Regions from separate parts of the Streptomyces sp. NPDC001843 genome, predicted to be linked through region 3. Evidence: riboswitches for the same ligand, from Rfam matches in the RefSeq annotation. Region 3 holds a riboswitch; each other region holds the start of a gene.

Region 1 (9,975 bases), on a different contig from region 3:
GGCCGTGAGGCCAGCGCCCGGGCGCAGGCCACGCGCTGCTGCTGCCCGCCGGACAGCTGCGCGGGCCGGTGCTTCAGCCGGCCCCGCAGCCCCAGCGTGTCGATGACCTGGTCCAGCCACTTCTCGTCGGGCTTCTTGCCCGCGATGTCCATGGGCAGGGTGATGTTCTCCGCCGCGTTCAGCGTCGGGATGAGGTTGAACGACTGGAACATGAAGCCGATCCGGTCCCGTCGCAGCCGGGTCAGCTCACGCTCCCTCAGCCCGGTGATCTCGGTGTCGCCGAGCCACACCTGACCGGCCGAGACGGTGTCGAGTCCCGCGAGGCAGTGCATCAGGGTGGACTTCCCGGAGCCCGAGGGGCCCATGACCGCGGTGAACCGGCCGCGCGCGATGTCCACGTCCACCGAGTCCAGCGCGAGCACCGTGGTCTCGCCCGAGCCGTACGCCTTGGTCAGCCCCCGGGCGCGGGCCGCGATCCCGTCGCCGGGCGCCCGGCCGGGCGCGTGCTCCGCAGCAGGTGTGGACAAGGCCGCCTCCTCGCTCGCCGGGATGCCGTGCACTCCTCGTGCCGCCCGAGCGTAAGGTGACGAGGCCACGGCTGGAATCCCCCGTGGGGCAGAGGGCGTCTCCGTCTCAGGTCGCAGCCCCGATACCGGTGTAAGGGGCATCCTCCACCCGGGGGAGGAGAACCGCCCTCCGCGGGACCGCGCCCGCCGTCAGCCGCGGATCACCGCTCCGCGGGCCGCCAGGCCGTGCCGAGCACGCAGTACGACGTGGGCAGCCGCGGTCCCTTCTCCGGGAGCAGCACCGTACGGTACGGGCCCAGCTCGAACCCGGCCTCCCGCAGCGCGGCGACCGGCTCGCGGGCCAGGTGGCAGCCGCCGTTCAGCACCGGCCACACGGTCCCGTCCAGGGCGCGCTGGGTGAGGGTCATGGCCCGGCCGCCGCCCCTGCCGTGTTCGAAGAAACGCACCTCTCCGCCGGGCCGCAGCACCCGCCGCACCTCACCCAGTGCGCGCGGCACGTCCCGGACGCTGCACAGCACCAGCGACAGCACCACCGCGTCGAAGGCCTCGCTCTTCACCGGCAGCGCCTCCGCCGCGCCCGGCACCACGTCCACCGGTACCTCCGCGCGCAGCGCCGCCCGCACCGCCAACCGCCTGAGCACGCGCTCCGGTTCGATCGCGACCACCTCCGCGACCGCGCCCGGGTAGTGCGCGAAGTTCAGACCGTTGCCCGCGCCGATCTCGATCACCCGCCCGGACAGGCCGGCGAGCAGCCTGTCCCGCATCCCGGCCATCCCGAGCCGGGCCTCGGCGCCCGTACTGATCCGGGCGTAGTAGCGGGCGAACAGGGGATGGTGGACGGCATCCCGTGCCACCTTGCCGGAGCCGGCGGAGCGCAGCCGCATGACGACCTCCCGGACAGGACGGGCCTACGGGGATTGTCCCCCGTACGAGCCCGTCGCACCCCTGAGGAAGCGGATCGTCGACCCCTGAGGAGGCGGATCAGGGCGCGTTGCGCACCCGGAACGCCTCCGCGTCCCACGTGCCGGCCAGCCGCGGCGCGAGCCAGCCCGGCGCCACCGCGCGGAACTCCGCCGGCGGCAGCGCCCCGGCCCCGGCGGGCAGCGCACCCAACAGCGGAGCGCCCGCCACGTCCGGCAGATCCGCCAGGTTGCAACGGCACGCCAGGTCGGGTGACTGCGGCCAGCTGCCGATCACCACGCCCAGCAACTCCAGCTCCCGGGAACGCAGCTCGCGCGCCGTCAGCTCGGTCGTGTTCAGCGTGCCCAGCCCGGCCGAGGCGACGACCAGCACCGGCGCGTTCAGCAGCCGGGCCGCGTCCGCGAGCGTGCCGCCCGCCGCGTCGAACCGGACGAGCAGCCCGCCCGCACCCTCGACCAGCACCAGATCGTGCTCCGTGGCCAGCTTGGCGGCGGCCTCGGCCACCTCGTGCGGATGCACCGGCGCCATGCCCGCCCGCCGCGCCGCCGTCCCGGGCGCCAACGGCTCCGGATAACGGGCCAGTTCGGCCGTGGCAACGGCTCCCGCGAGCCGCGCGACCTCGTCGGCGTCCCCGCGCTCGTCGGGCCGTACACCCGTCTGCGCGGCCTTCAGCACGGCCACCGACCGCCCGGCCGCCACCGCGGCCGTCGCCACGGCGGCGGTCGTGACCGTCTTGCCGACCTCCGTGCCCGTTCCCGTGATCACCAGTACCGGCATGTCATCCCTCCTGCGCCGCCGCACACACCGCGCGGGTGATCCGCGCCACGTCCGCGTCGCCGGTGACGTACGGCGGCATCGTGTAGACCAGATCGCGGAACGGCCGCAGCCAGACGCCCTCGCGCACGGCGGCGCGGGTGGCCGCCGCCATGTCGACCTCGTGGTCGAGCTGTACCACCCCGATCGCGCCCAGCACCCGTACGTCCCTCACCCCGGGCAGCCGCGCGGCCGGGGCGAGCCCCTCGCGCAGGCCCCCCTCGATCCGCTTGACCTCCGCGAGCCAGTCCTGCCCGAGAAGCAGTTCGAGGGAGGCGCAGGCGACGGCCGCCGCCAGCGGATTGCCCATGAACGTCGGCCCGTGGGCCAGCACCGGCACCTCGCCCCGTGAGATGCCGTCGGCCACGCGCGCGGTGCACAGCGTCGCCGCCATCGTCAGGTAACCGCCGGTCAGCGCCTTGCCGACGCACATCACGTCGGGGGCCACGAGCGCGTGGTCCGCCGCGAACAGCGCACCGGTGCGCCCGAAGCCGGTCGCGATCTCGTCGAACACCAGCAGCACGCCGTGCGCGTCGCACGCCTCGCGCAGGGTGCGCAGATACGCGGGGGAGTGGAACCGCATCCCGCCCGCGCCCTGTACCACCGGCTCCACGATCACGGCGGCCACCTCATGGGCGTGCCGCTCGATCAGGTCGTGCAGATGGCCGGCGTAGGCGTCCTCGTACTCCACCGGCGGCGCGTCCGCGAAGACCTGACGCGGCAGCACCCCGCTCCACAGCTCGTGCATCCCACCCTCGGGGTCGCACACGGCCATGGGCTGCCAGGTGTCGCCGTGGTAGCCGCCCCGCCAGGTCAGCAGCCGCCGCTTCTCCGGGCGCCCGAGCGAACGCCAGTACTGCAGGCACATCTTGACCGCGACCTCGACCGACACCGAACCGGAGTCGGCCAGGAAGACGTGCTCCAGCCCCTCCGGCGACATGTCGACAAGGAGCTTCGCGAGGTGCACGGCGGGCTCGTGGGTGAGCCCGCCGAACATCACATGGCTCATCCGACCCAGCTGCTCGCGCGCCGCCTCGTTCAGGACCGGGTGGTTGTAGCCGTGGATCGCCGACCACCACGAGGACATGCCGTCGACCAGTTCGCCCGAGCCGTCGGCGAGCCTGAGCCGCACCCCGTTCGCCGACTCCACGACGAGCGGCTCGGCCCGCCCGGGCATCGGGCCGTACGGATGCCACACGTGCCGCCGGTCCAGCTCCAGCAGCTCCGACACGCTCCGGCCGGGCAGGTCAGGCATTGGGCGCGAGGTCCGTTCCGGCACCCCGGCGGCGGACGGCGACGAGGTCGGTGCGGGGCTCGCCCGCCACCGTGGCCGTCGCTGCGGTGCCGCAGACCCCACCGCCCGCGTGGGAGCCGCAGCCTCCGTCCGCCGCGTGCGAACCGCAGCCCGCCTCCGCGTGCGACCCGCACCCCGCCTCGCCATGGGACCCGCAGTCGCCCCCGGACGCCGCCCGGTGCTCCGGCAGCGTCACCTGGTCGGCGCCCTCCACCTCGAACCCGGCGTCCGCGATCATCTCCAGGTCGGCCTTGCCCGCCTGGCCCTCGCTCGTCAGGTAGTCGCCGAGGAAGATGGAGTTGGCCAGGTGCAGGGCGAGCGGCTGCAGGGTGCGCAGATGCACCTCACGGCCGCCCGCGATGCGCACCTCGACGTCCGGGCAGACGAACCGGACCATCGCCAGGATTCGCAGGCAGCGCTGCGGGGTGAGGTGCCACTCCTTGGCGAGGGGGGTGCCCTCCATCGGGATGAGGAAGTTCACCGGAACCGAGTCGGGGTCGAGCTCGCGCAGCGAGAAGACGACGTCGACCAGGTCCTCGTCGCTCTCACCCATGCCCGCGATGAGACCGGAGCAGGCGGACAGCCCGGCCGCGTGCGCCTTCTGCACCGTGTCCACCCGGTCGGCGTACGTGTGCGTGGTCGTGATGTCCGCGTACGTCCCCTCGGAGGTGTTGAGGTTGTGGTTGTACGCGTCCGCGCCCGCCTCGCGCAGCCGCTCGGCCTGGCCGTCGGAGAGCAGGCCGAGGCAGGCGCACACCTCGACGTCCTCGTTCCGCTCCTTGATCGTCCTGATCGTCTCGGAGACCCGGTCCACGTCCCGGTCCGTCGGACCGCGCCCACTGGCCACCAGGCAGACGCGTTTGGCACCTCCGGCCAGGCCCGCGGCCGCCGCCGCGGAGGCCTCGTCGGGCTTGAGCCAGGTGTACTTCAGGATGTCGGCCTTGGAGCCGAGCCGCTGCGAGCAGTAGGAGCAGTCCTCCGGACACAAGCCGGACTTGAGGTTGACCAGGTAGTTGAGTTTCACGCGCCGGCCGAACCAGTGCCGGCGCACCTTGCCGGCCGCGGCCACCACATCGAGCACGTCTTCGTCGGAGGTGGCCAGTACGGCGAGTGCTTCCTCGCGGGTCGGCAGCTCGCGCCGAAGCCCCTTTTCCACCAGCGTGTTCAGCAGGTCCATGAGGTCCGATCCTGTCCTACGTGACCGCCCCGGGCCAAGGAGAGTTTGCACAACGGAGACTGGTTGCCTGTGTGGGTATTGCCACACGGTGGGCGGTTGGTCGTCCGGCTAGTGTCTGTTCACTGCCTACAAAATCCCCGGAGGAGCCATGGCGTTCGGCTGGATCGACGACCAGGCGGAACTGCGCCGCCGCGCCGGACTGGTCCGGACCCTCAGGCCCCGGGCCGCCGACTCGCCGCTCCTCGACCTCGCGAGCAACGACTACCTCGGTCTGGCCCGCCACCCCGAGGTCACCGAGGGCGCCGCGACGGCGGCCCGGACCTGGGGCGGCGGCTCGACCGGGTCCCGGCTGGTGACCGGCACCACGGAACTGCACGCCGAGCTGGAGCGAGAGCTGGCCGGTTTCTGCGGCTTCGAGGCGGCCCTGGTCTTCTCCTCGGGGTACGCCGCCAACCTCGCGGCGGTCACCACGCTCGGACCGCACGGCTCCCTCATCGTCTCCGACGCGGGCAACCACGCCTCCCTCATCGACGGATGCCGGCTGGCCCGGGGCACCACGCAGGTCGTCGGGCACGCCGATCCCGAAGCGGTGGGCAAGGCACTGGCCACGCACGAGGGGCCCGCGGTCGTCGTCTCCGACACGGTGTTCTCCGTCGACGGTGACGCGGCGCCGCTGTCCGCGCTCGCCGAGACCTGCCGGGCGTACGGCGCCGGGCTGGTCGTCGACGACGCGCACGGCCTGGGTGTGCTGGGCGACGGCGGCCGGGGAGCACCGTACGGGGCCGGACTCGCGGGCGCCGACGACGTCGTCGTCACCGTCACCCTGTCGAAGTCGCTGGGCAGTCAGGGCGGTGCGGTGCTGGGACCGGCACGGGTGATCGACCACCTGGTCAACGCGGCCCGCAGCTTCATCTTCGACACGGGCCTCGCACCCGCGGCGGCCGGAGCGGCCCTCGCCGCCCTCAGGCTGCTGCGCCGCGAGCCGGAACGGGCGGCGCGCTCCCGTGCGGTGGCCGCCGAACTGCACGCACGCCTGACCGCCGCGGGGCTGGAAGCGGTGCGTCCGGACGCCGCGGTCGTTTCCGTGCGTGCCCCGTCCCCGGAGAACGCGGTGCGCTGGGCGGCCGCATGCCGGGCGGCGGGCCTGGCCGTGGGCTGCTTCCGTCCTCCTTCCGTGCCCGACGGCATCTCACGGCTCAGGCTGACCGCACGGGCGGACCTCTCCGGGGCCGAGATCGAACGCGCTGTACGAGTGATCGGCGAGACGCGGCCATGAGTCGGCGTGACACGGCCGTGCATCGCCTGGACGGAAACTGACCGGAAGCGGTCAGCAGGTCACCGGAGCGCGGCGACGAACTCCGCCCAGCTCCCGGGGGAGAAGAGCAGGGCGGGTCCGGCCGGGTCCTTGGAGTCGCGCACGGCGAGCAGTCCGGCCCGGGGACCGGAGTGCGGGCGGGCCGTCTCCACGCAGTTGTTCGCTCCGGTGCTGTAGCTGCTGCGCAGCCACCGCACACCGTGCAGATCGGTACTGGAAGGTACGTTCCGAGGCAGTGCAGACATGGTGCCTCCTTACGCGCCGCCTATCCCGGCGATGTAATCCAGCGAGTCCTCGGGTGAAAGGGCATGGATCTGAAGGGTGTTGAAGGCCTCCGAGTAGGCCCGGAGGTCTTCTTTCCGCTCGAGGTAGAGGCTACTCGTCAAATGGTCGAGAACAACCACGTCCAGATCAGATGTGCTCGGAAATGAGAAGATAACGAAAGGGCCGGTGATACCGATATGCGCCCCGGCGGAGAAGGGCAGCACCTGGAGGCGCACTTGCGGCAGACGCGCCGCCTCCAGGAGCCGCTGAAGCTGCCGCGCCATCACCTCCGGCCCGCCGACCTCCCGCCGCAGCACCGCCTCGTCCAGAACGGCGCTCAGCACCAGCGGCGGATCCGACCGCAGCACGTCCTGCCTGGCCAGCCGCACCTTCACCAGAGCGTCCAGCCGCTCCTCGGCGTCACCGGAGGCACCGGGACCGTCGGTGCCGCCGGTGCCGTCGGGACCGTCGTGGCCTCTTCCGACGGCCGCCCCGGTGACCGCGCGGGCGTACTCCGGCGTCTGCAGCAGTCCCGGGACCACCGATGTCTCCAGGGTGCGCATCTCGCTCGCCTGCGACTCCAGGCTGATGAAGTCACGGTAGGCGGGCGGCAGCACACCGCGGTAGGCGTGCCACCAGTGGTGCCGGCCGCCGACGTCGTCCGACCCGGCCAGCACCAGCAGCAGCTCGCGCTGTTGACGGTCGGTCACGCCGTAGGCGTCCAGGAGTAACCGGACATCGGCCGATTTCACCCCGCTGGCGCCGGTCTCGATCCGGCTCACCTTCGACTGGTGCCAGCCCACGAGACGGGCGGCCTCACCGCTGGTGAGGCCCGCGCCGGTGCGCAGCTCGCGCAGTTCGGCGCCCAGCTTCCGGCGGCGCACCGCGGGACCGTTCTGCATGGGCCACTCCTTACTCGCCATTACTCCGTGCGCGCCGCCCGAATACGGTCTGCCGTCGTAGAGTTCACCGCTTTGAGCGACAGATATATGCATATCTTGGTGGTTCTCACCCGTGACCGGCGCGCTGATGGCAGTCTGGCGACGAAGCACCAGTGCGGGACCGTACTCGAACCCATCCGCTCCGTGTCGGACTGCGGTCCCGTGGGAAAGGGACGACGTCGCCATGGCGGACCATCTGGAAGCATCCATCACTCTGCCGAGCGATCCAGCCTCGGTTTCCGCTGCCCGCAGCTATGTGGTGGGCATCCTGGCGGAATGGGGGCTTCAGCCGGACACCGGCGTCTGCGACACCGTCCGGCTCATCGTCTCCGAGCTCGCCACCAACGCCGTACAGCACACCTTCGGGCAGTCGCCCACCTTCACGGTGGCCCTCGCGCTCGACCGTGACGAGCAGCTGCGCGTCGGTGTCACCGACAGCCACCCCCGCTTCCCGAAGCGGCTGCCCGCCGCCGTGCAGCAGGACAACGGCCGCGGCATGGTCATCATCCGCTGGCTGACCGCCGAGTGCGGCGGCAGGCTCAGGGTGCGGCCCACCCGCGAGGGAGGCAAGACGGTCTTCGTCGAACTGCCGTGGGCGGTCCCGGCGAGGCCGGTCACGGCAGGGGGGCAGCAGGAGCCCTAGGGGGTCCCGTACGGGTCCGTACGGGTCCGTACGGGTCCGTACGGGGCCGTAGGGGTCCGCACGGTTCCGGGTGTGGCCCTGTGCCCGGGACCGTGCGGCGCGTGACCGCGGGTCAGCTCACCCGGCCGTACCAGACGCTCTTCGTCCAGATCTTCTGCAGCTTCACGACATCCCCGGTCTTCGGGGCGTGCCAGATCTTCCCCTTCCCGGCGTAGATGCCGACGTGGTAGACGTTCGAGCCCGAATGGAAGAAGACCAGGTCTCCGGCCTTGCGGTGGCTGGCGGAGATGTGGTGGGTCTTGTTGTACTGCTGGGCTGCCGTCCGCGGCAGCTTCTTGCCCGCCTTCTTGAACGAGTACAACGTGAGGCCGGAGCAGTCGAACCTGCCGGGACCGGTGGCCCCCCACTTGTACGGTGCGCCCTTCTTGGACGCCGCGACCTGGAGCGCCTTCGTCGCCGGAGTCGTGGCAGCGGCGTCGGTGGCGACACCGGGAACGACTATCGAGCCGCCGACGGCGGCGATGGCGAATGCCGAGGCCGTGCCGGCCCGGGCCATGAGCGACGGGACACGATTGAGCGCAGTCATGCGCAACCCTTCGTCAGCCGCCTGTGAAGGATGACCTGTCGGATTCGGGCTGGCGAAGTTGCCCGGCCGCGTTGCCGCGGCTTCACCCCAAGGGCTGCTCGGAGACGGACGGCTGTCCGTTCCGGCGACCCGTCTTGCCTGGGTCCTCCACTCCTGCCGATCCACTCCTGTCGACCGGTCATCCGGGCGGCGGCAGGACTCGGCGTCCGCCCGGATCGCCCCGCCGCTTTGGCGGGGTCTTGTCGTCAGTCAGGGATCTTCGCCCACACCTGTCCGAAAAACCCAACGGAACCGAGTATTTGTGGTGTTACTCACCACTCAGCCGTTCGGGTGGACGGGCTCGTGTTCGAGTCCCTGCCGGGACAGCGGCGCACCCTCCGACCAGGGTCGAAGCTCCTCCCGGCGCTCTTCGGCCGGGCGGTTCGCGCAACTTCGAGGGCCCTGGAAAAGGATGCGCTGCTAGTCCGAACGTGGGTACGTCCTTTGGGCCGTTTCGACTCAGTCGCGAGCGCGCAAGCTCTCAACCGGTGCCGTCCGGGGGCACGGTGACGCGCGCGGTGCGGCGCTCGCCGTCCAGCACCCTCAGCGCCCGCGCCAGGGTGGCCTCGTGCAGCTCCGTCTCGCCACGGCTGTGCATCAGCGCCAGCGCGTCGCGCAGTTCCACCGCCTTGCGCACCAGCGCCTGGGCGGCCCGCAGTCCGCTGTAGGTGTGGCCGTGCCGCGCCGGATTGACCCGGCCCAGCAGGTCGGCAGCCTCCAGGTAACGGTCGATCAACTCGCCCTCGGCCCGGGTCAGGGCCGGCAACGGCGGAAGTTCCGGTGGCAGCATCGGCGGCTCACCCCGCGTCCGGGGTGACGGTGCGCGAGGACTTGCGGCTGGGGACGACCCCGTCCACCAGCCCGTACTCCAGAGCGCCCCGGGCGTCCAGCACCAGGTCCCGTTCGAGGTCGGCGTCGACCCGCTCAGGATCGCGGCCGGTGTGGCGAACGAGCATGTCCTCCAGCAGGCCGCGCATCCGGACCAGTTCGTCCGCCTGGATGGCGAGATCGCTCGGCTGACCCCGCGTCGGCTCGGGCAGCGACGGCTGCTGGAGCACCACCCGCGCGCCCGGCAGCGCGAACCGTTTGCCCGGTGTGCCCGCGGCGAGCAGCACCGCGGCTGACGAGCCCGCCTGTCCCAGGCAGATCGTCTCCACGTCGCAGCCGACGTACCGCATGGTGTCGTAGATCGCCGTCATCGCGCTGAACGAGCCGCCCGGGGAGTTGATGTACAGCGAGATGTCCCGGTCGGGCGCGTCGTACTCCAGATACATGAACTGCGCCATGACGTCGTTGGCCGAGACCTCGTCGATCGGTGTCCCGAGGAGCACGATCCGCTCCTGCAGCAGCTTGGAGTACGGATCGACGGTGCGGTAGCCGCCTCCGGTTCGCTCGGTGAACTCGGGCAGGACGTGACGGGCGGACGGTCGGGTCATGGCGTTCCCCTCCTCGGGC
Region 2 (9,975 bases), on a different contig from region 3:
ACCGTGGAAGCGGACGCCGACCAGAACGCGAACGAGGAGGCCGGCAAGTGAGCGAGCTCGCCGCTATGGAGTTCCACCCGCAGCCCCAGGCGGGCGAGGCCAGGCCGTGGGCGTTCCCGGCCCCCGAGCGCGGCGCGCTCGACAACGGCCTGACCGTCCTGCGCTGCCACCGCCCCGGCCAGCAGGTCGTCGCCGTCGAGGTGCTCCTGGACGCGCCCCTGGACGCCGAGCCGGCCGGCCTGGACGGCGTCGCCACGATCATGGCCCGGGCCTTCTCCGAGGGCACCGACAAGCACTCGGCCGAGGAGTTCGCCGCCGAGCTCGAGCGGGCGGGCGCCACGCTCGACGCGCACGCCGACCACCCCGGCGTCCGCCTCAGCCTGGAGGTCCCGGCCTCCCGCCTGGCCAAGGGGCTCGGGCTGCTGGCCGACGCGCTCAGGGCGCCCGCGTTCGCCGACGGCGAGGTCGAGCGGCTGGTGCGCAACCGCCTCGACGAGATCCCGCACGAGCTGGCCAACCCCTCCCGCCGCGCCGCCAAGGAGCTGTCGCGGCAGCTCTTCCCGGCGACCTCGCGCATGTCCCGGCCGCGCCAGGGCACCGAGGACACCGTCGCCAAGATCGACTCGGCGGCCGTCCGCGCCTTCTACGACCGGCACGTGCGGCCCGCCACCGCCACCGCCGTGGTGGTCGGTGACCTGACCGGCATCGATCTGGACGCGCTGCTCGGCGAGACCCTGGGCGTCTGGCAGGGCTCCTTGGCCCAGCCCCGCCCGGTGCCGCCGGTGACCGCCGACGACACCGGACGCGTCGTCATCGTCGACCGTCCGGGCGCCGTCCAGACCCAGCTGCTCATCGGCCGTGTCGGCCCCGACCGGCACGACCGGGTGTGGCCCGCCCAGGTGCTCGGCACCTACTGCCTCGGCGGCACCCTCACCTCCCGCCTGGACCGTGTGCTGCGCGAGGAGAAGGGCTACACCTACGGCGTGCGCGCGTTCGGCCAGGTCCTGAGGTCCGGCCCCGAGGGCGAGGGCGCCTCGATGCTCGCCATCAGCGGCTCGGTGGACACCCCGAACACCGGTCCCGCGCTGCAGGACCTGTGGACGGTGCTGCGCACGCTCGCCGCGGAGGGGCTCACCGACGCGGAGCGCGACGTGGCCGTGCAGAACCTCGTCGGGGTGGCGCCGCTGAAGTACGAGACGGCGGCCGCCGTGGCGAGCACGCTGGCCGACCAGGTCGAGCAGCACCTGCCCGACGACTTCCAGGCGACGCTGTACCGGCAGCTCGCCGCGACCGGCACGGTGGAGGCCACCGCGGCGGTCGTCAACGCCTTCCCGGTGGACCGGCTGGTGACGGTCCTGGTCGGAGACGCGGCACAGATCAAGGAGCCGGTCGAGGCGCTCGGCGTCGGCGAGGTCTCCGTCGTGGCCGCCGAGTAACCGGCAAGGCCGGCAAGCCCGGCAGCCGTGCGACAGCGGCACGCGCGCGTGGGGCCCTGGTGACCGATGGATCGCCAGGGTCCCGCGGTGTTTCCGAAGTCTCTGCAGGATGTCCGAATTGGGGCAGAGGTTGCCTGTCTGCCCTGTGGGATGCGCTACAAAAACCGTGTTGCGTTTGAGGATTGAAAGGTGCGCCGCTTAGCGTCATCCGGGCTGTTCGTCAGGCATCGCGCCGCATCCGCGGCACCGGACAGTCATCGCCGAGTCCCCGTACGGCGCGAGCCAGGGGAGCCGGGGACCCACCGTCCCTTGGGGTGAATCGGACGCCCGCGCACACCGCGAGGGGGCCCGTAGGAGACCTTCCTGCTCCGAACCCGTCAGCTAACCCGGTAGGCGAGAAGGAAGGAAAGGACCAGCCACTTCATGGCGTTCACCCGCGCCACCGGGAAGCACCGCCGTCCCAGCCGGATGCACCGCACCACCGCCCGCGCCGCGGGCGTCGCGGCCCTCGCCACCACGGGCGCCATCGGCACCCTCGCCGCTCCGGCGCTCGCCGCCGAGCCCGCGCCCGCACCCGAGCAGACCGCCCTCACCCCGGTCATCACCATCAGCGACTCGGTGCCCCAGCAGATCGACGCCCAGGCCGACGCCCAGAAGGAGGCCGCCGAGCGGAAGGCGGCCGAGGAGGCCGCGCGCAAGAAGGCCGCCGAGCAGGCGCAGAAGGCGCGCGAGGCGGCCCAGGAGGCCAAGGCGCGGGCGGCCCGTGCGGCCGAGCGCAAGCGGCTGAACGCGTTCGTCGCGCCGATCACCGGCTCGTACGTCTCCACCGGCTACCAGGCCAGCAGCTCCCTGTGGTCGTCCGGCTCGCACACCGGTATCGACTTCCACGCCGCGAGCGGCACCGCCGTCCACGCGGTCGGCTCCGGCACCGTGGTGTCCACCGGCTGGGGCGGGGCGTACGGCAACGAGATCGTGATCAAGATGGCCGACGGCATGTACACCCAGTACGGCCATCTGTCGTCCATCGGTGTCTCGGTCGGCCAGAAGGTCACCCCGGGCCAGCAGATCGGTCTGTCCGGCTCGACCGGCAACACCACCGGGCCGCACCTCCACTTCGAGGCCCGCACCGGCCCCGACTACGGTTCGGACGTCGACCCCATCGCCTACCTCCGCAAGCACGGCGTGAACGTCTGACCCGGGATCGCCCCCCCAAGATCCCCCAAGCTCCACCCCCCACCCGAAGCCCCGGCCCCACAGCCGGGGCTTTCGTGGTTTCCGCGCCTCCGTGCAGGCCTCCGCTGTCCAAAAAAACTCCATGGATTCCGACCCGCCGTCGGAAATTCCCGCCCATTGCAATAGAGTCACGGAACGGGCGCCAATCGGCGGCGTTTCACGGGGATTATTGGCGGAGGTCGGTATGCGTATTCCGGCGCACTCGGTATGCACGGCGATCCGGGACGACATCGTGGCCGGTGTCTACGAGCGCGGCGGCCGGCTCACCGAGGAACTCCTCGCCCGCCGCTACGGCGTCTCGCGCGTCCCCGTCCGCGAGGCCCTGCGCACCCTGGAGGCCGAGGGCTTCGTGGTGACCCGGCGGCACGCGGGCGCGTGCGTCGCCGAACCGACCGAGCAGGAGGCCGCCGACCTGCTGGAGATGCGCGTGCTGATGGAGCCGCTCGGCGCCGCCCGCGCCGCCCAGCGGCGCACGGAGGCCCACCTCAAGGTGCTGCGCGGCCTGGTGAGACTGGGGCAGGAGCGGGCCCGCAGGGGCAGCAGCGAGGATCTGCGCTCCCTGGGCGGCTGGTTCCACGAGACGCTCGCCCAGGCGTCCGGCAGCCACGCACTGACCTCCGTGCTCACCCAGCTGCGGCACAAGATCGCCTGGATGTACGCGGTGGAGGCACCCGCCGACCCGGTGGAGTCCTGGGCGGAGCACGGCGCCATCGTGGACGCGGTGGCGCGCGGCGACGGCGAGCGCGCGCGGGCGATCACGGCGCTGCACACCGAGCGGGCGACGGCCGCCCACCGGCTGCGTTTCCCGGGTACCGCCGACCGCCCGGAACGTGTGAGGACTTCGCAACAAGCCGTAAACATGTCGAGCCTGCGGCATTAACACGGGCGCCGTATACAAAGAAGGGTAATTCGGCGAGGTGTATTTCCCCCTGCCCGAATTCGTGGTGCGCTCCGGAATTCCCGGAGAAACGGCGGAGCCGCGCCGCCCGAAAGGGGCGACGCGGCTCCGCCGTTCTGTGCGGTCCGGGGCTCAGACGGTCTCGGGCAGCTCCTCGAGCCCCTCGGAGACCAGCTTCGCCAGACGGTCCAGGGCGGCGTCCGCACCCTCGGCGTCGGAGGCGAGGACGATCTCCTCGCCGCCCTGGGCGCCGAGGCCGAGGACGGCCAGCATGGAGGCCGCGTTGACCGGAGTGCCGCCGGTCTTGGCGATCGTCACCGGCACGCCTGCGGCCGTGGCGGCTCGGACGAAGATGGAGGCGGGGCGGGCGTGGAGGCCCTCGGCCCAGCCGACGTTGACGCGGCGCTCAGCCATGTGTTGCTGCCCTTCAGTTCTCGGTGTTGCCTAGACCGCTCTGTTGTCTAGACCAGTTTCCCATATTCACGAAGCATCCCCGGACGGTGCTTCGTCCCGTCCGGAGCCGGCGTCGGATCGCGGCCTCGATCCGACGCCGTCCTCCACAGACTGCCTCGCGCCGTTGTCGGACGCGAGCCGTACTCTGGGGCCCATGCAGACCCCGGCGGACCGGCAGGACCGGCACGAGTACCCCGCCCACTGGGAGGCGGACGTGGTGCTGCGCGACGGCGGCACCGCGCGCATCCGGCCCATCACCGTCGATGACGCCGACCGGCTGGTCAGCTTCTACGAACAGGTCTCGGACGAGTCGAAGTACTACCGCTTCTTCGCTCCGTACCCGCGCCTGTCCGCCAAGGACGTCCACCGCTTCACGCACCACGACTTTGTGGACCGGGTGGGACTCGCGGCCACGGTCGGCGGCGAGTTCATCGCCACCGTACGCTATGACCGCATCGACGCCGACGGCATGCCCGCCTCCGCGCCCTCCGACGAGGCCGAGGTCGCCTTCCTGGTGCAGGACGCGCACCAGGGCCGCGGGGTCGCCTCCGCCCTGCTGGAACACATCGGGGCCGTCGCGCGCGAGCGCGGTATCCGCCGCTTCGCCGCCGAGGTGCTCCCCGCCAACACCAAGATGATCAAGGTGTTCACGGACGCCGGGTACACCCAGAAACGCAGCTTCGAAGACGGCGTCGTACGCCTGGAGTTCGACCTCGAACCCACCGACCGCTCGCTCGCCGTCCAGTACGCGCGGGAGCAGCGCGCCGAGGCGCGCTCGGTCCGGCGGCTGCTGGTGCCCGGGGCGGTCGCCGTGGTCGGTGCCGGGCGCACGCCCGGGGGAGTGGGGCGCGGAGTGCTCGGCAACCTCCGGGCCGCCGGCTACACCGGACACCTGTACGCCGTGAACCGGGCCTTCCCCGAGGACCTCAAGGAGGTCGACGGCGTGCCCGCGTACCGCTCGGTGCGGGACGTCGACGGCCCCGTGGACCTGGCGGTCGTGGCCGTGCCCGCCGAACACGTGCCCGAGGTGGTCGCGGAGTGCGGCGAGCACGGTGTGCAGGGCCTCGTCGTGCTCTCCGCCGGGTACGCGGAGGCCGGGCCCGACGGGCGCGAACGGCAGCGCGCACTCGTCCGGCAGGCCCGCACGTACGGCATGCGGATCATCGGTCCGAACGCCTTCGGGATCATCAACACCTCGCCGGACGTCCGGCTCAACGCCTCCCTCGCCCCCGAGATGCCGCGCCCCGGCCGCATCGGGCTGTTCGCCCAGTCGGGTGCCATCGGTATCGCGCTGCTGTCCCGGCTGCACCGGCGCGGCGGAGGCGTCACCGGTGTCACGGGCGTGTCCACCTTCGTGTCGTCCGGCAACCGCGCGGACGTCTCCGGCAACGACGTCCTGCAGTACTGGTACGACGACCCGGACACCGACGTCGTCCTCATGTACCTGGAGTCCATCGGCAACCCCCGCAAGTTCAACCGGCTGGCCCGGCGGACCGCCGCGGCCAAGCCGCTGGTGGTGGTCCAGGGCGCCGGCTCCGCTCCGCAGGGGCATGCGGTACGGGCCACCCGGCTGCCGCACGCGACCGTGTCCGCGCTGCTCAGGCAGGCCGGGGTGATCCGGGTCGACACGATCACCGAGCTGGTCGACGCGGGGCTGCTGCTCGCCCGGCAACCGCTGCCCCCGGGACCGCGGGTGGCGATCCTCGGGAACTCGGAGTCGCTGGGCCTGCTGACGTACGACCAGTGCCTCGCGGAGGGACTGCGGCCCTCGCGGCCGCTCGATCTGACGACGGAGGCCTCGGCGGAGGACTTCCACAGGGCGTTGTCCGAGGCGCTGGCCGACGACACGTGCGACGCGGTCGTGGTGACCGCGATACCGGCCATCAGGGAGGCGTCGCCCGGGGACGCGGAGCTGGCCCAGGCACTTCGGTCGGCTGCCGCCGGCGTACCGGGGAAGCCGGTGCTCGTCGTGCACGTGGAGCTCGGGGGCCTCGCGGAGGCGTTGTCGGCGGCGGCCAGTACGGCACCGGCCGCACCCGAGCGGGAAGACCCCCACCGGCCCGCCGGACGACCGCCCGCGGCGGCGGAGGTACGTCGGCCCGCACCGGCCGCGGTCACCGAGCAGAACTGCTCCCGCCTCATCCCCGCCTACCCCGCCGCCGAGCGGGCCGTCCGTGCCCTCGCCGAGGCCGTGAAGTACGCGCAGTGGCGCACGGAAGCCGTCGACCCGGGGAAGGTGCCCGAGTACGAGGACATCGACGAGAAGGGGGCGGCCCGGCTGATCGACGGGCTGCTCGCACGCGGGCAGGGCCTCACCCTCGGCGCGGAGGAGACCTGCGAGCTCCTCGGCAGGTACGGCATCCGGGTGCACCGCGCGCTGCCCGCCCCCGACCCGGACGCCGCCGCCGAAGCCGCGCGCACCCTCGGCTACCCCGTGGCGCTGAAGGCCACCGCCCCGCACCTCAGGCACCGCGCCGACCTGGGCGGCGTACGCCTCGACCTGGCGGACGAGGAGCAACTGCGCTGGGCGTTCGCCGAGTTGACGGGGCTGTTCGGCGGCCCCGACGAGCTGCGGCCGGTGGTGCAGACGATGGCACCGCGGGGCGTCGACACCGTCGTACGGGCCGTGATCGACCCCGCGGCCGGGGCGGTGCTCTCCTTCGGGCTCGCCGGAGCCGCCTCCCAGTTGCTCGGCGACATGGCGCACCGGCTGGTCCCGGTGACCGACCGGGACGCGACCTCCCTGGTGCGGTCGATCCGGACGGCGCCGCTGCTGTTCGGCTGGCGCGGCTCGACCCCCGTCGACACCCCGGCCCTGGAGGAACTGCTGCAGCGCGTGTCCCGCCTGGTCGACGACCACCCCGAGGTCGTCGCGGTCACCCTGGAGCCCGTCGTGGTCGCCCAGCGGGGTGTGAGCGTCCTGAGCGCCTCCGTACGCCTCGCGCCCCCGCCCGCCCGGGACGACCTCGGCCCGCGGACCCTGCCGGTCTACTGAGCCGGGAAGGACGCAGGGCACATGGAGATCGCCGTCGGCCGGACACTGCCCGAGGGAAGCTGGTGGGACTGGGAGGTGATCGCCTGGGACGCGGGCCGGCTGCGGCTGGCCGCCGGGTACGACCTCTCGTACCACCATGGCCTGGAGCTGGTCTTCACAGGCCCGGCGTTCGTGTCCTGCCCGCTCGCCTTCCAGGACCCCGAGTTCCGCGCCCCCACCGCCGCCGAGACGGCAAGGCTCCGGGGGTTCCTCGGCGGGACGCCGTCCGTGGTGGTCGCCTTCGAGGCCGACGCCGGCGGCACCGAGCCCGTCTCCTGCCTGATCGCGGCCGAGCGGCTCGACGTCGTGCCGGGGCTGGTGGTCGGGTACCCGACCACCGCCGCGGGCCCCGGCACGGCTGTCCCCGACTGGCCCGGACCGCCCCTGCCCACGGATTAGGATGGACGTCATGGCCAAGACCAGTACGACGACCCAGGGGCTGCGCGCGGCGATCGAGCGCAGCGGCTACTACCCGGCCCTCGTGGCCGAGGCGGTGGAGGCCGCCGTGGGCGGCGAGCCCATCCGGTCGTACCTGGTCCACCAGGAGACCACCTTCGACCAGAACGAAGTGCGGCGGCACGTCACCGTGCTGGTCCTCACCGGCAACCGCTTCATCGTCAGCCACACCGACGAGCAGGCCGCCGACAACACCTCTCCGACCCCGTACGCCACGACGTCCACCGAGTCGGTGAAGCTCGGCCGGATCTCGTCGGTCGTGGTCAGCCGTGTGGTCGCCAACCCGGAGCAGTACAAGCCGGGCACCCTGCCCCGCGAGGTCGTGCTGACCATCGGCTGGGGCGCCGTCTCCCGCATCGACCTCGAACCCGCCGCCTGCGGCGACCCCAACTGCGAGGCGGACCACGGCTACACGGGCAGCTCCACGGCGGACGATCTCAGCCTGCGCGTCAGCGAGGCCGGGGACGGCCCGGAGACGGTGCGTCAGGCGCTCGCCTTCGCGCAGGCCGTCTCCGAGGCGACCGCGGACGTCAGCCGCTGATGACCCAGTCCACGGCCGCGGCCTGGGACCACCCGGAACCGCTCTCCCTCGCCTCCGCCCCGCTGCCCGAGTACGGCACCGGGTCGCTCGCCGACCTGCTGCCCACCCTGGCCGCCGGGATGTCCGTACCCGGCATGACCGCGGCGATCACGGAACTGACTCCCGCCGACCGCAACTGCGTGTTCCTGATCGACGGCCTCGGCTGGGAGCAGATCAAGGCCCACCCGGACGAGGCCCCCTTCCTGACCTCGCTGCTGGGCAGCTCCCGCGGGGGCACCGGCCGCCCGATCACCGCCGGTTACCCGGCGACCACCGCCACCTCCCTGGCCTCGGTCGGCACCGGTCTGCCGCCGGGCGCGCACGGCCTGCCCGGTTACACGGTCCGCAACCCGGCGACCGGCGAGCTGATGAACCAGCTCCGCTGGAACCCGTGGACACCGCCCGCCGCGTGGCAGCCGTACCCCACCGTCTTCCAGCTGGCCCACGAGGCGGGTGTGCACGCCGCCCAGGTGTCGTCCCCCGTCTTCGAGAACACCCCGCTGACCCAGGTCGCGCTGAGCGGAGGCACCTTCCTCGGACGGCTGACCGGTGAGGAGCGGATGGACCTCGCGGCCGAGCAGCTGGCCGCCGCCGACCGCTCCTTGGTCTACACGTACTACGCCGAACTGGACGGCGCCGGGCACCGCTACGGCATCGCCTCCGACACCTGGCGCGGCCAGCTGATGTACGTCGACCGGCTGGTCCAGCGCCTGGCCGAGCAACTTCCCCCGCGCAGCGCGCTCTACGTCACCGCCGACCACGGCATGGTCGACATCCCGTTCGACGAGCAGCACCGCATCGACTTCGACGAGGACTGGGAGCTGCGCGCCGGGGTCGCCCTGCTCGGCGGCGAGGGGCGGGCCCGCCATGTGTACGCGGTGCCGGGCGCCGAGGGCGACGTCCTGACCGTCTGGCGCGAGGTGCTCGGCGAGCAGTTCTGGGTGGCTTCGCGGGACGAGGCCGTCGCGGCGGGCTGGTTCGGGGCGCACATCGACGACCGGGTGCGCGCGCGCATCGGCGACGTGGTCGCGGCGGCGTACGACGACGTGCTGCTCATCGCCTCCGAACGCGAGCCGAAGGAGTCGTCGATGGTCGGCAACCACGGCTCCATGACCCCTGCCGAGCAGTTGGTCCCCCTGCTCGAAGTACGCTCCTGAAGAATCGTCCGCCGGTCCGCGCCCACCCGCGGTCCCCGCAGCCTCCGCCGAAAGGTGCTCAATCCCCCATGCCCGAGCTGGTGTTCTTCTCCGGAACGATGGACTGCGGGAAGTCGACCCTGGCTCTCCAGATCGAGCACAACCGCTCCGCGCGCGGTCTCGCCGGAATGATCTTCACCCGTGACGACCGGGCCGGCGAGGGCAAGCTGTCCTCCCGGCTTGGCCTGGTCACCGACGCGGTCGAGGTCGAGGACGGGCAGGACCTGTACGTGTACCTCGTCGACCACCTCTCGCACGGCGGCCGCGCGGACTACGTGATCGCGGACGAGGCGCAGTTCCTGGCGCCGGAGCAGATCGACCAGCTCGCGCGCGTGGTCGACGACCTGGACATCGACGTGTACGCCTTCGGCATCACCACCGACTTCCGTTCCAAACTGTTCCCCGGCTCCCAGCGGCTGGTGGAACTCGCCGACCGGGTCGAGGTGCTCCAGGTGGAGGCGCTGTGCTGGTGCGGCGCCCGGGCCACCCACAACGCCCGTACGGTGGGCGGTGTCATGGTGGTCGAGGGCGCCCAGGTGGTCGTCGGCGACGTCAACCAGTCGGCCGACGAGATCGGTTACGAGGTGCTGTGCCGCCGCCACCACCGTCGCCGGATGACGGCGGCGTCGGCACGCGCGGCCGCCCTGTCCCCGGACGTCCTGCCGGTCTCCACCCCCTGAGCGGCCCCC
Region 3 (9,975 bases):
GCTGCCCGCGGAGAGGGCCGAGGCGCCGACCGCGGGCTGCTGGTTGAGCTTGGAGATCCCCTTGCTCGGGTCGATCCCGGCTCGCTGCAGGGCCCGTACCAGGGTGCCGTCGGCGGCGGAGCCGATGCTGGTGGAGACCTTCTTGCCCTTGAGGTCCGTCAGCGAGGTGAGCTTGGAGTCCGGGGCGGTGACGATGGTGTTGAGGCCGCCGCGAAGGTTGTAGCCGGTGACGGACACCAGATGGGTGGGGCGGCCGAGCTGCTTGCCGCGGGCGGCGTTGAGCAGCAACGGGAAGTCACCCATCGAACCGATGTCGATCTTCCCTGCGGTCATCTCGGCGGTGATGGGGGCGCCGGTGGCGTAGTCCTGCCAGTCGACCTTGTAGGTGTGGCCGTCGTGGAGGGCGTTGAGCTGCTGCTCGAAGTAGCCGAGGGAACGCAGGAGCGTACCCGCGGTGACCGTGTTGATGGTCTTGGACTGGTAGCCGACCGTGATGGTGACCGTGGAGCCGTCACCGGCCTCCGCGGTCCCGCCGCAGGCGGAGAGGGGGAGCAGCAGGGATGCGGCGGACAGGGCGATCGCCGTACGTGTTGCCTTGCGCTTCATGGGAGTTGGGGCCTTTCACCGGAGCAGATAGGGCATGTTGACCGTGACCGCTCCGGTGGGGCAGCGGGCCGCGCACGGGCCGCAGTACCAGCACTCGTCGACATGCATGTACGCCTTGCCGTTGGTCTCGTCGATGGCGAGGGAGTCCAGCGGGCACATGTCCACGCAGAGGGTGCAGCCGTCGATGCACTTCGACTCGTCGATGGTCACGGGCACGTCGGCCCGCTGGGGCGCCAAGGGCATGGCTGTCTCCAGGAAGGTCGAGCTCTAGGGGGAAGCGGGGTGTCAGAGGCAGCGGTGCAGCAGGCCGCTCATGGTGATGCGGTCGCCGCGGAAGCGGATGAACTCCAGGTCGACCGGGCGGCCGTCGGCGAGGTGGGTCAGCCGTTCCAGCATCAGGACGGCCGCGCCGCGCGGGGCCTCGAGGACGGTGGCGGAGTGCGCGTCCGCGTTCACCGCCTCCAGCGTGATCTCGGCGTGGCCGAGGCGCTGGCCGGTGGTGGCCTCGAGAAGGCGGAAGACGTCGGTGTTCTCCAGGTCGGCGCCGAGCAGGTCGGTGCCGATGTCGAGCGGGATGTAGGTGAGGTCGAGGGAGAGGGGCAGGCCGCCCAGACGGCGCAGACGTTCGATGTAGAGGACGTCGGCGCCGGCGGGGACTCGGAGGCGTTCGGCCACCGGGGCGGGTGCGGGAGCGGGGCCCATGGTGCGGACCTCGTTGGTGACGCGGCCGTGTTCGCGGAGGGTTTCCGCGAGGCCCATCAGACGGTCAAGCCCGTGGGGGTACTTCCGGGCGACGACCACGGTGCCCACGCCGGGCAGGCGGTCCACGAGTCCCTCGGCACGGAGCAGGTCGAGGGCCTCGCGGACGGTGTTGCGGGAGGCGCGGTAGTCGGCGGCGAGGGTGGATTCGTGGGGGAGTGTGCCGTCGGGATGGGCGCCGGTGAGGATCTGGTGGCGGAGGAGATCGGCGAGCTGCCTGGCCTGGTCCGCACGCAGCCGGCGACGCGTCCGGTGGGCGGCGACCGTGGTCGCGGCGCCTTGACCGGCGTGGTCTCGGATGCGGTCGGTGGGTGGCATGTCGTGAACCATACCGAGCCGGTAGGGAAAGTCGTGTTGCTGGAGTGTTGCGCCATCTGACGCACCGATGGATGGGGGCACTGAGCTGCGGCTTTGCCTGCAGCTGGGGGGAGATGCGCCACTGACGGCGTGATCGTCCAGCCTGCCCGGCGGCGTCAGGACAGCGCCGACAGCCCCGGAGCGAAGGTGATCAGCAGCGGCAGCAGCGGCACCAGTGCCGCCACCGTGGTGGTCAGTGCGCGCTGCCTGCGCAGCAGCCGTGGTGGGGGCTCCAGGAGGCGGTCGACGCGTTCGCCCAGGAGCCGGCGACTGGAGGCGCAGGACAGCACACCCCGGTGCTGGTTCAGCTCGATCAGGGCCAGGGCGGTGGTGAGGTGGCCGCAGCGGCGGGAGGCGGCGTCATCTGCGGCCAGCTCGACCAGGCGGTGGGTCTGGTCGCAGAAGTGGGCGAAGAGCGGTACGCGGGGGAAGCCGGTGGCGAGGGCGGTGGACAGGTGCAGCAGCCAGTCGTGGTGGGCGCGGGCGTGGCCGCGCTCGTGGGTGAGGACGGCGTCCAGCTGGTGGTCGGTGAGCCGCTGCAGGGCGCCTGTGGTGACGACCAGCTGGGGCGGGTGCCCCGGCATCCACCAGGCGTCGGGGTACTCGTCCTCGAGCACCAGCATGGGGCCCCGCGCGGCAGGCAGCCCGGCGGGCAGTTCCGGTGCGCGTTCACGTAGATGGGCCCGGGTCAGGCCGCGGCGCCGACGGGCCTCGAAGAGCTCGCGGCCGAGCATCGCGGTGGTCCACGCGGCCCCGCAGGCGAGCAGCACGGTGAGCGAGACGGCCCAGACCGGGGCGGCGGACAGGTCGTACGCGGCGGTCACGGCGGGCGGCGCGGGCGCGAAGACGCGGTCGCGGACGGTGTGGAAGACGGCGGCGGTCCCCAGCACCAGCGCGGTCAGGCAGCACAGCAGCACGGTGGCGACGAGGCACTGCCAGACCCACAACGCGACCACGGGCTCCCGTTCGGCCCACGATGCCCGGGTCAACGCGCGCGGCACCGGCACGGCGGCCGTCAGGGCGACGACGCTGAGCAGGAGCAGGCAGACGGTCATGCCGGGGGCTCCGGTTCCTGGTCGGAGACAGGGACGGACGGAGGGCTGGTCCGGGTGGCGGTTCAGGTGGTGCACGCTGTTACGCCAGTATGACGCCGACGGGGCCCGGAGTCAGTCGTCATCGGCAAACACCGGCCGATCTCGAGCTGCCCGCACCTGTTCCTGCAGCGCTCCCCTGGCCGCCCCCCCCAGCACCTCACCGTCCGCGCCCCCAGTACCTCGTCGTCCGCCGCACCGAGGGCCCCGGCCTCCGCCACGAACCCGCGGGCGGCATCGGCCGGTTCGGCCGGGTCGGGACGCCGTACCGGGCCGGCAGCGGGGCGACGCGGGTGCCCGCGCCCCGTCGGGCGCGGAGCAGACCCGCCGACTCCAACTCGCGGGACGGGATGGAGGTGGCGACCCGTATTTGTGTCAGCTGCTTGCTACGACCCGACCGCTGACCTCCCCCAGCCCCACCCGGACCCCGTCCGCCCCGGGCGCCCACGCCGACAGCGTCACCACGTCGCCGTCCTCCAGGTAGGTCCGCTTGCCCTCCGGGAGGTCGAGCGGATCCCGCCCGTTCCAGGTCAGCTCCAGCAGTGATCCGCGCTGCCGCTCCTCGGGTCCGCTCACGGTCCCCGACCCGTACAGGTCACCGGTGCGCAGCGACGCACCGTTCACGGTCATGTGCGCCAACTGCTGCGCGGCCGTCCAGTACATGGTGGAGAAGGGCGGCTCGGACACCGGATGGCCGTTGATCGCGACGGAGATCCGCAGGTCGTAGCCGCCGGGCTCCTCGCCGGAGTCGTCCAGGTAGGGAAGCACCGGGTGGGTCCGCTCGGGCGGCGCCACGCGCGCGTCCTCCAGGGCCTCCAGCGGTGTGATCCACGCCGACACCGACGTGGCGAAGGACTTGCCGAGGAACGGTCCGAGGGGGACGTACTCCCAGGCTTGGATGTCCCGCGCCGACCAGTCGTTCAGCAGGGTCAGCCCGAAGACGTGCTCGCGGAAGTCGCCGAGCGGAACCGGCTCGCCCCGCTTCGAGGGCACGCCCACGACGAAGCCGACCTCGGCCTCGATGTCGAGGCGGGTCGAGGGCCCGAACACAGGGGCCGGGTCCCCTGGAGCCTTGCGCTGCCCGTATGGCCGTACGACGTCGGTGCCCGACACCACCACGGTGCCGGAGCGGCCGTGGTAACCGATCGGGAGGTGCTTCCAGTTGGGGGTCAGCGGTTCCTCGGCGTCCGGGCGGAAGATGTGGCCCGCGTTCCGGGCATGGTGCTCGGAGGAGTAGAAGTCGACGTAGTCGGCGACCTCGAAGGGCAGGTGGAGGGTCACCGAGGACAGGGAGTGGAACAGCGGTTCGATGGTCTCCCGGTGCGCGGGCACCGTCACCCAGGCGGTCAGGGCCCGCCGTACGTCCGACCACGCCGTGCGTCCGGCGGCCAGCAGCGGGTTGAGGGTGGGGTGCGCGAGCAGGGACGCGTAGGGCGAGCCGAGCGCCCGCGCCGCCGCGCCCGCGTCGAGGACATGGTCGCCGAGCCGTACACCGACGCGCTGTTCGTCCGAGCCGGCCGGGGAGAAGACGCCGTAGGGGAGGTTGTGCGGGCCGAAGGGATCGCCCTCGGGGACGTCGAAGGGGAGCATGGGGTGCTGCCTCGCTCTCATCCGTGCCATCACTGCAGGCCGTGGCATGTGGTCGGGCCACACGTTACGGGTGAGTCTCGAGTCCTGGCAGTGTGCCGGGCAGGGTGGCGGATGTGTCTGATCCACAGGCTTTCCCGCCGCGGCGTCCTGCGGCCCGGTCACGCGCTTCCTACTACGGCACGAGCCGGCGTCGCCTCGTCTGGCGAAGCACCTGGCGGCGGCGCACGGCTGAGGCCGAAAACAGCGGTGAGTTGCCGGGGCGTGGTGTCCGTATTCTCTGATCATGGCCGCACCCCCCGGATATCCGCTCCCCGCCTTCACCCTCGTCGCGACCGATCTCGACGGAACGCTCCTGCGTGGCGACGACACCCTCTCCGACCGTTCCCTGGCCGCCCTCGCGCGGGCCGGGGAGGCGGGTGCCCGGCACCTCGTGGTGACCGGGCGCCCGGCACCGCGGGTGCGGCCGCTGCTCGACGACCTCGGCGGCAGGGGGCTCGCGGTGTGTGCCCAGGGAGCACAGGTGTACGACGCCGGCGCCGACCGCCTGCTGTGGTCGGTCACCCTGGACCGGGAGCTGGCCGAGACCGCGCTCGGCAAGATCGAGGCCGAGGCCGGGGAGGTGTACGCGGCCGTCGACCAGGACGGGGTGGACGGGCTCACGCTCATCGAACCCGGCTATCTGATGCCCCACCCGACGCTGCCCGCCGTACGGGTCCGGCGGCGCGACGACCTGTGGTGCGAGCCGATCAGCAAGGTCCTGCTGCGGCACCACACGCTGACGGACGACGAGTTGGCCGCCACGGCCCGCGAGGCCGTGGGCTCGCTGGCGACGGTCACCATGTCGGGACCGGGAACCGTCGAGCTGCAGCCGTGCGGTGTGACCAAGGCGACCGGGCTGGCGCTGGCCGCCGACCACCTCGGGCTGAGCCCCGACAGGGCGGTCGCCTTCGGGGACATGCCGAACGACATCCCGATGTTCGACTGGGCCGCGCACGGTGTGGCCATGGCCAACGCCCACCCGGAACTGAAGGCGGTGGCCGACGAGCTCACCCTGTCGAACGAGGACGACGGCATCGCCGTCGTCCTCGAAAGACTCTTCCCTTGAGGGAACCGGTCAGCCGGTCAGTACGCGCCGTACACGTTGTCGATCGAGCCGTAGCGGTGGGCGGCGTAGTTGCAGGCGGCCGTGATGTTGGCGATCGGGTCGTAGATGTCCCACGAGGTGCCGGACACGTGGTAGGCGTTGAACGTCGGGGCGATGACCTGCAGCAGGCCCTTGGACGGGGTGCCGGCGGCGGCGTTGGAGTCCCAGAGGTTGATGGCCAGCGGGTTGCCCGAGGACTCGCGCATCACGTTGCGGTAGATGCCGTTGTACGTACCCGGGATGCCGTGCCGCGCCATGACCGCGAGCGAGTCGCGGATCCAGCCGTCCAGGTTGTTCGGGTACGTGACCGTGCTGGGCGCGGGCGTGGGCGTGGCGGCCGAGGCGCTGGTCGCTCCGACCAGCGGGAGGGCGATCACGGCGGCGCCGGTGCCCGCGGCGGCGAGCTTGCGGGCGATGCGGGCGAAGCGGGCAGGGCGGTGCTGAGCGGCAGCAGGCATGGCGAAGTTCCTCTCCGTCGCCTGCGAGGTGAGCTGTCGGGTTCGGGCTGGGAGGTGCCCGGCCGTGCCGCCCGAAGACGGCACGACTTCACCCCGAGCCGTTCCGGGACGACGGGTGTCGCCCGGACCGGCGGCTTACCTGGGTCCCCCGCTCCTGCCGTACGCGAATGAGTTCGTCGATGGGTGTGACGGGCGGCGGCAGGATTCGGCGTCCGCCCGACGGCCGGGAACGTATGCGAGAGCACATGTCCGAAACAAGCGTCGGATTCACACAAAGTCCTAGTTGACCTTGTTGTGTAGCGTATGAGGCACTTGATCCTTTGCTTCTGCCAAGCCTCAACTGGCCATAGGTGAACGGAGAAACGCGGGCTGAGGTGGTGGGCTCCTCCAGTCGGGCGGAGTGACCCAATTCACGAAATGGCAATCGCGGCAAATAGGGCATGAAGGGCGCGGCGTCGGGTAATCGCGGTGGGCGTGGCGGTGGGAGTCGGCTGCTTTAGGCGAGGCACTTCAGTCGTACTTCCGGGTAAGCGGATAAATATCCGTCCTTATCGACCGATCGAAAACATAACGGTCGTGATCCGATAGCGCCCGGCCTGTAACCGTGGGCGCCCTCGGTGATCGAAAGCTGACCGGATACGCTGACTCGAGTGAGGGCAGCGACCTATCGACAAACCGCGTAATCGCCAGCAGACACCAGCAGACAGGAGACCCCTCGTGACCGTCGTCGGGCCATTCGGGCTGAGCGTGCGGGACCAGGCTCTGGAAGCCGATGTCCAGGCCGGATTGGCGGCTGTCGAGGAGGGCCTGCTCGAAGCCACCAAGAGTGAGGTCCCCTTCATCACCGAGGCCGCGCAGCACCTCGTGCGTGCGGGCGGGAAGAGGTTCAGGCCGCTGCTCGTGATGCTCGCGGCGCAGTTCGGGGACCCGTACGCACCCGGGATCGTGCCCTCGGCCGTCGTCGTCGAGCTCACCCACCTGGCGACGCTGTACCACGACGACGTCATGGACGAGGCCGCGGTGCGCCGCGGCGTGGACAGCGCGAACACCCGCTGGGGCAACTCCGTCGCCGTCCTCACCGGCGACTTCCTCTTCGCCCGCGCCTCGCAGATCCTCGCCGACCTCGGCCCCGAGGCCGTACGGGTGCAGGCCCTGGCGTTCGAGCGGCTGGTCACCGGGCAGATCCTGGAGACCGCAGGGCCGCAGGACGGCCGGGACCCGGTCGAGCACTACCTGGACGTGCTGAGCGGCAAGACCGGCTCGCTGGTCGCGGTCTCCTGCCGTTTCGGCGCGATGATGTCCGGGGCCGACGAGACCGTGGTGGACGTCCTCACCCAGTACGGCGAGCGGCTCGGCGTCGCCTTCCAGCTCGCGGACGACGTCCTGGACATCGCGTCCGACTCCCACGAGTCCGGCAAGACCCCGGGCACCGACCTGCGCGAGGGTATCCCGACCCTGCCCGTGCTGCGCCTCAGGGAACGGGCCGCGAGGCTCGGGCTGGCCGAGGACATCGCCCTGTGCCGCCTGCTCGACTCCGACCTGACCGACGACGCCCGGCACGCCGAGGCCCTCGCCGGCCTGCGCACCCACCCGGCACTGGAGCAGGCCCGCCGGGACACCGTGCGCTACGCGGAGGACGCGCGTGCCGCGCTCGCCCCACTGCGCGAGTGCGACGCGAAGGCGGCGCTGATGGAACTGTGCGACGCGGTGGTCCACCGGGCCGGTTAGTGGGCGTCCCGCTCACTTGTGCCCCCGACCCCTACGGGTCAGGTGGAGATCCCGCCTTCCGGTGTCATACCGCAGGCGTACGTCGAGTTGCCTCCCGGGGCTGACGCATCCTCACGGCCGATTTGGTCAGATGGAAACCACGGAAATCACCACTCCTCACCGATTCGGGTGAGAATGGCGGCTCAGGGTGGGACCAAATGTGCGAGGACGGCCGCCGCCGACGACGGAGGTAAGGCACACATGGCACCGTACGAATCCGACGACACCACGGCCGACGACACCACGGCCGGCGACACCACGGCCGGCGACACCACGGTCGACGGACGCCGCAAGGCGGCCCGCTACGTCGTTCCGGTCGCGGTGGTGGGGGTGGCGGCGGCGACCATCGGGCTGGTCCCGGCGCTCGCCGACTCCGGTGACCCCGATCTGCCGAAGATCACCGCTCAGCAGCTCATAGACAAGATCGCCAAGTCGGACGTGCAGCAGCTCTCCGGCACGGTGCGGGTCAGCACCGACCTCGGTCTGCCGGATCTCGGCGGCCTGGAGAGCGGCCTGCTGTCCGGGGCCGGCCAGGGCGGCGGCGGATCGTCGGCGGACCCGCAGTCCAAGTTCACCGAGCTGCTGACGGGCAGCCACACCCTGCGCGTGGCGGCCGACGGGCCGGACCGCCAGAAGGTGTCGCTGATCGAGCGTGCCGCCGAGTACAGCCTCATCCACGACGGCAAGGACGTGTGGGGCTACGACAGCAAGTCCAACGAGGTGTACCACGGCACCGCCGAGCAGCACGGCAAGGAGCGGCGGGAGAAGACCCCCGCCACGCCGAAGGACTTCGCCGACGAGGCCCTGAAGTCCGTCGACGACACCACGTCCGTGACCGTCGACGGCACCGTCCAGGTCGCCGGCCGGGACGCCTACAAGCTGCTCGTCAAGCCGAAGCAGTCCGGCACCACGGTGGGTGCGATCAGCATCGCGGTGGACGCGAAGACAGGGCTGCCGCTGAAGTTCACCCTCACCCCGGCGAGCGGTGGCGCCGCCGTGGTGGACGCGGGCTTCACCCAGGTCAGCTTCGCCAAGCCGGCTGCCTCGACCTTCCACTTCACCCCGCCCAAGGGCGCGAAGGTCACCCAGCAGGACGACGCCGACAAGGGTTTCCCGGAGCCTGGCAAGGGATTCCCGAAGCCCGGGAAGAGCGCCCCGAAGTCCGAGGGAGACCTCGCCAAGGGAGCCGACGGCTTCAAGGTCATCGGCAAGGGCTGGAACTCGATCGCCACCTTCGACAGCGGCAGCGAGGGCGGCCTGCCCTCCGGTTCGGGCGGCGGCGATCTGGGCGGCTTCCTCGGCTCGATCGGCGACCACGTGACCGGCAAGTTCGGCAAGGGCACGGTGTTCTCCACCCGCCTGGTCAACGCCCTGATCACCGACGACGGCAAGGTCTACGTCGGCGCCGTGACCAAGAACGCGCTGGTGAAGGCGGCCGACGCGGCCCGGTAGGCGCCGGCCGCGCTCAGACGCCGGTGCCCGCGCACGACCGCATGCACGACGAATCGGGGGAGCCGATGGACGAACCGTCCGCCACGGAGCCGGACGCGCGGCGCAAGGACGACAGCGTCATCCGCACCCGCGCGCTCACCAAGCGCTACCGCGGCGGACAGCTCGCCGTCGACGGTCTCGACCTGACCGTCCCGGCGGGCAGCGTCTTCGGCTTCCTCGGTCCGAACGGCTCCGGCAAGACCACCACCATCCGCATGCTGATGGGGCTCATCGAGCCCACCTCCGGCACCGCCCGCGTCCTGGGACATCCCATGCCCCGGGCCACGCGCACCGTGCTCCCGCAGGTCGGCGCGCTCATCGAGGGACCGGCCCTGTACGGCTTCCTCACCGGCCGGGACAACCTGCTGCGGTACGACGCCGCCGACCCGACCGCCGACCCGCGCACCCGGCGCGACCGCGTCGCGGCGGCACTGGACCGGGTGGGGCTGACGGCCGCCGCGGGCAAGAAGGCGAAGGCCTACTCCCTGGGCATGAAACAGCGCCTGGGCCTGGCCGCCGCACTGCTGCAGCCGCGCAGACTGCTGGTCCTGGACGAGCCGACCAACGGGCTCGACCCGCAGGGCATGCGGGAGATCCGCGCCCTGGTGCGGGAGCTGGCCTCGGACGGCACCACCGTGTTCCTCTCCTCGCACCTCCTCGACGAGATCGAGCAGGTGTGCACCCATGTCGCGGTGATGTCCCGCGGCCGGCT

Evidence for each region. Region 3 has a riboswitch for cyclic di-AMP ahead of ACFYZQ_RS39615 (transglycosylase SLT domain-containing protein). Riboswitches for the same ligand answer to the same signal wherever they lie in the genome.
Region 1: it holds a riboswitch for cyclic di-AMP, as region 3 does, so the genes downstream of both, ACFYZQ_RS12025 (C40 family peptidase) here and ACFYZQ_RS39615 (transglycosylase SLT domain-containing protein) in region 3, are expected to answer to the same signal.
Region 2: it holds a riboswitch for cyclic di-AMP, as region 3 does, so the genes downstream of both, ACFYZQ_RS19230 (M23 family metallopeptidase) here and ACFYZQ_RS39615 (transglycosylase SLT domain-containing protein) in region 3, are expected to answer to the same signal.

Annotation. Positions count from the first base shown of each region.
Region 1 covers NZ_JBIATQ010000004.1:125,721-135,695, forward strand. The annotation lists gene ACFYZQ_RS11980 (ABC transporter ATP-binding protein) at 1-527, opposite strand, end outside; gene ACFYZQ_RS11985 (class I SAM-dependent methyltransferase) at 728-1,411, opposite strand; gene bioD (dethiobiotin synthase) at 1,509-2,225, opposite strand; gene ACFYZQ_RS11995 (adenosylmethionine--8-amino-7-oxononanoate transaminase) at 2,227-3,516, opposite strand; gene bioB (biotin synthase BioB) at 3,509-4,732, opposite strand; gene ACFYZQ_RS12005 (8-amino-7-oxononanoate synthase) at 4,881-6,008, shown strand; gene ACFYZQ_RS12010 (DUF397 domain-containing protein) at 6,068-6,292, opposite strand; gene ACFYZQ_RS12015 (helix-turn-helix domain-containing protein) at 6,302-7,213, opposite strand; gene ACFYZQ_RS12020 (ATP-binding protein) at 7,437-7,895, shown strand; gene ACFYZQ_RS12025 (C40 family peptidase) at 8,008-8,481, opposite strand; cyclic di-AMP (ydaO/yuaA leader) riboswitch at 8,485-8,696, opposite strand; gene ACFYZQ_RS12030 (hypothetical protein) at 9,002-9,310, opposite strand; gene ACFYZQ_RS12035 (ATP-dependent Clp protease proteolytic subunit) at 9,318-9,956, opposite strand.
Region 2 covers NZ_JBIATQ010000007.1:119,124-129,098, forward strand. The annotation lists gene ACFYZQ_RS19220 (M16 family metallopeptidase) at 1-51, shown strand, start outside; gene ACFYZQ_RS19225 (M16 family metallopeptidase) at 48-1,436, shown strand; cyclic di-AMP (ydaO/yuaA leader) riboswitch at 1,685-1,846, shown strand; gene ACFYZQ_RS19230 (M23 family metallopeptidase) at 1,860-2,630, shown strand; gene ACFYZQ_RS19235 (GntR family transcriptional regulator) at 2,854-3,549, shown strand; gene ACFYZQ_RS19240 (HPr family phosphocarrier protein) at 3,700-3,981, opposite strand; gene ACFYZQ_RS19245 (GNAT family N-acetyltransferase) at 4,175-7,015, shown strand; gene ACFYZQ_RS19250 (hypothetical protein) at 7,037-7,453, shown strand; gene ACFYZQ_RS19255 (DUF5998 family protein) at 7,455-8,051, shown strand; gene ACFYZQ_RS19260 (alkaline phosphatase family protein) at 8,051-9,247, shown strand; gene ACFYZQ_RS19265 (thymidine kinase) at 9,316-9,966, shown strand.
Region 3 covers NZ_JBIATQ010000031.1:6,650-16,624, reverse strand. The annotation lists gene ACFYZQ_RS39645 (ABC transporter substrate-binding protein) at 1-606, opposite strand, end outside; gene ACFYZQ_RS39640 (ferredoxin family protein) at 622-849, opposite strand; gene ACFYZQ_RS39635 (GntR family transcriptional regulator) at 892-1,683, opposite strand; gene ACFYZQ_RS39630 (M56 family metallopeptidase) at 1,839-2,777, opposite strand; gene fahA (fumarylacetoacetase) at 3,189-4,403, opposite strand; gene ACFYZQ_RS39620 (HAD family hydrolase) at 4,687-5,508, shown strand; gene ACFYZQ_RS39615 (transglycosylase SLT domain-containing protein) at 5,526-6,005, opposite strand; cyclic di-AMP (ydaO/yuaA leader) riboswitch at 6,011-6,194, opposite strand; gene ACFYZQ_RS39610 (polyprenyl synthetase family protein) at 6,723-7,733, shown strand; gene ACFYZQ_RS39605 (outer membrane lipoprotein carrier protein LolA) at 7,974-9,224, shown strand; gene ACFYZQ_RS39600 (ABC transporter ATP-binding protein) at 9,290-9,975, shown strand, end outside.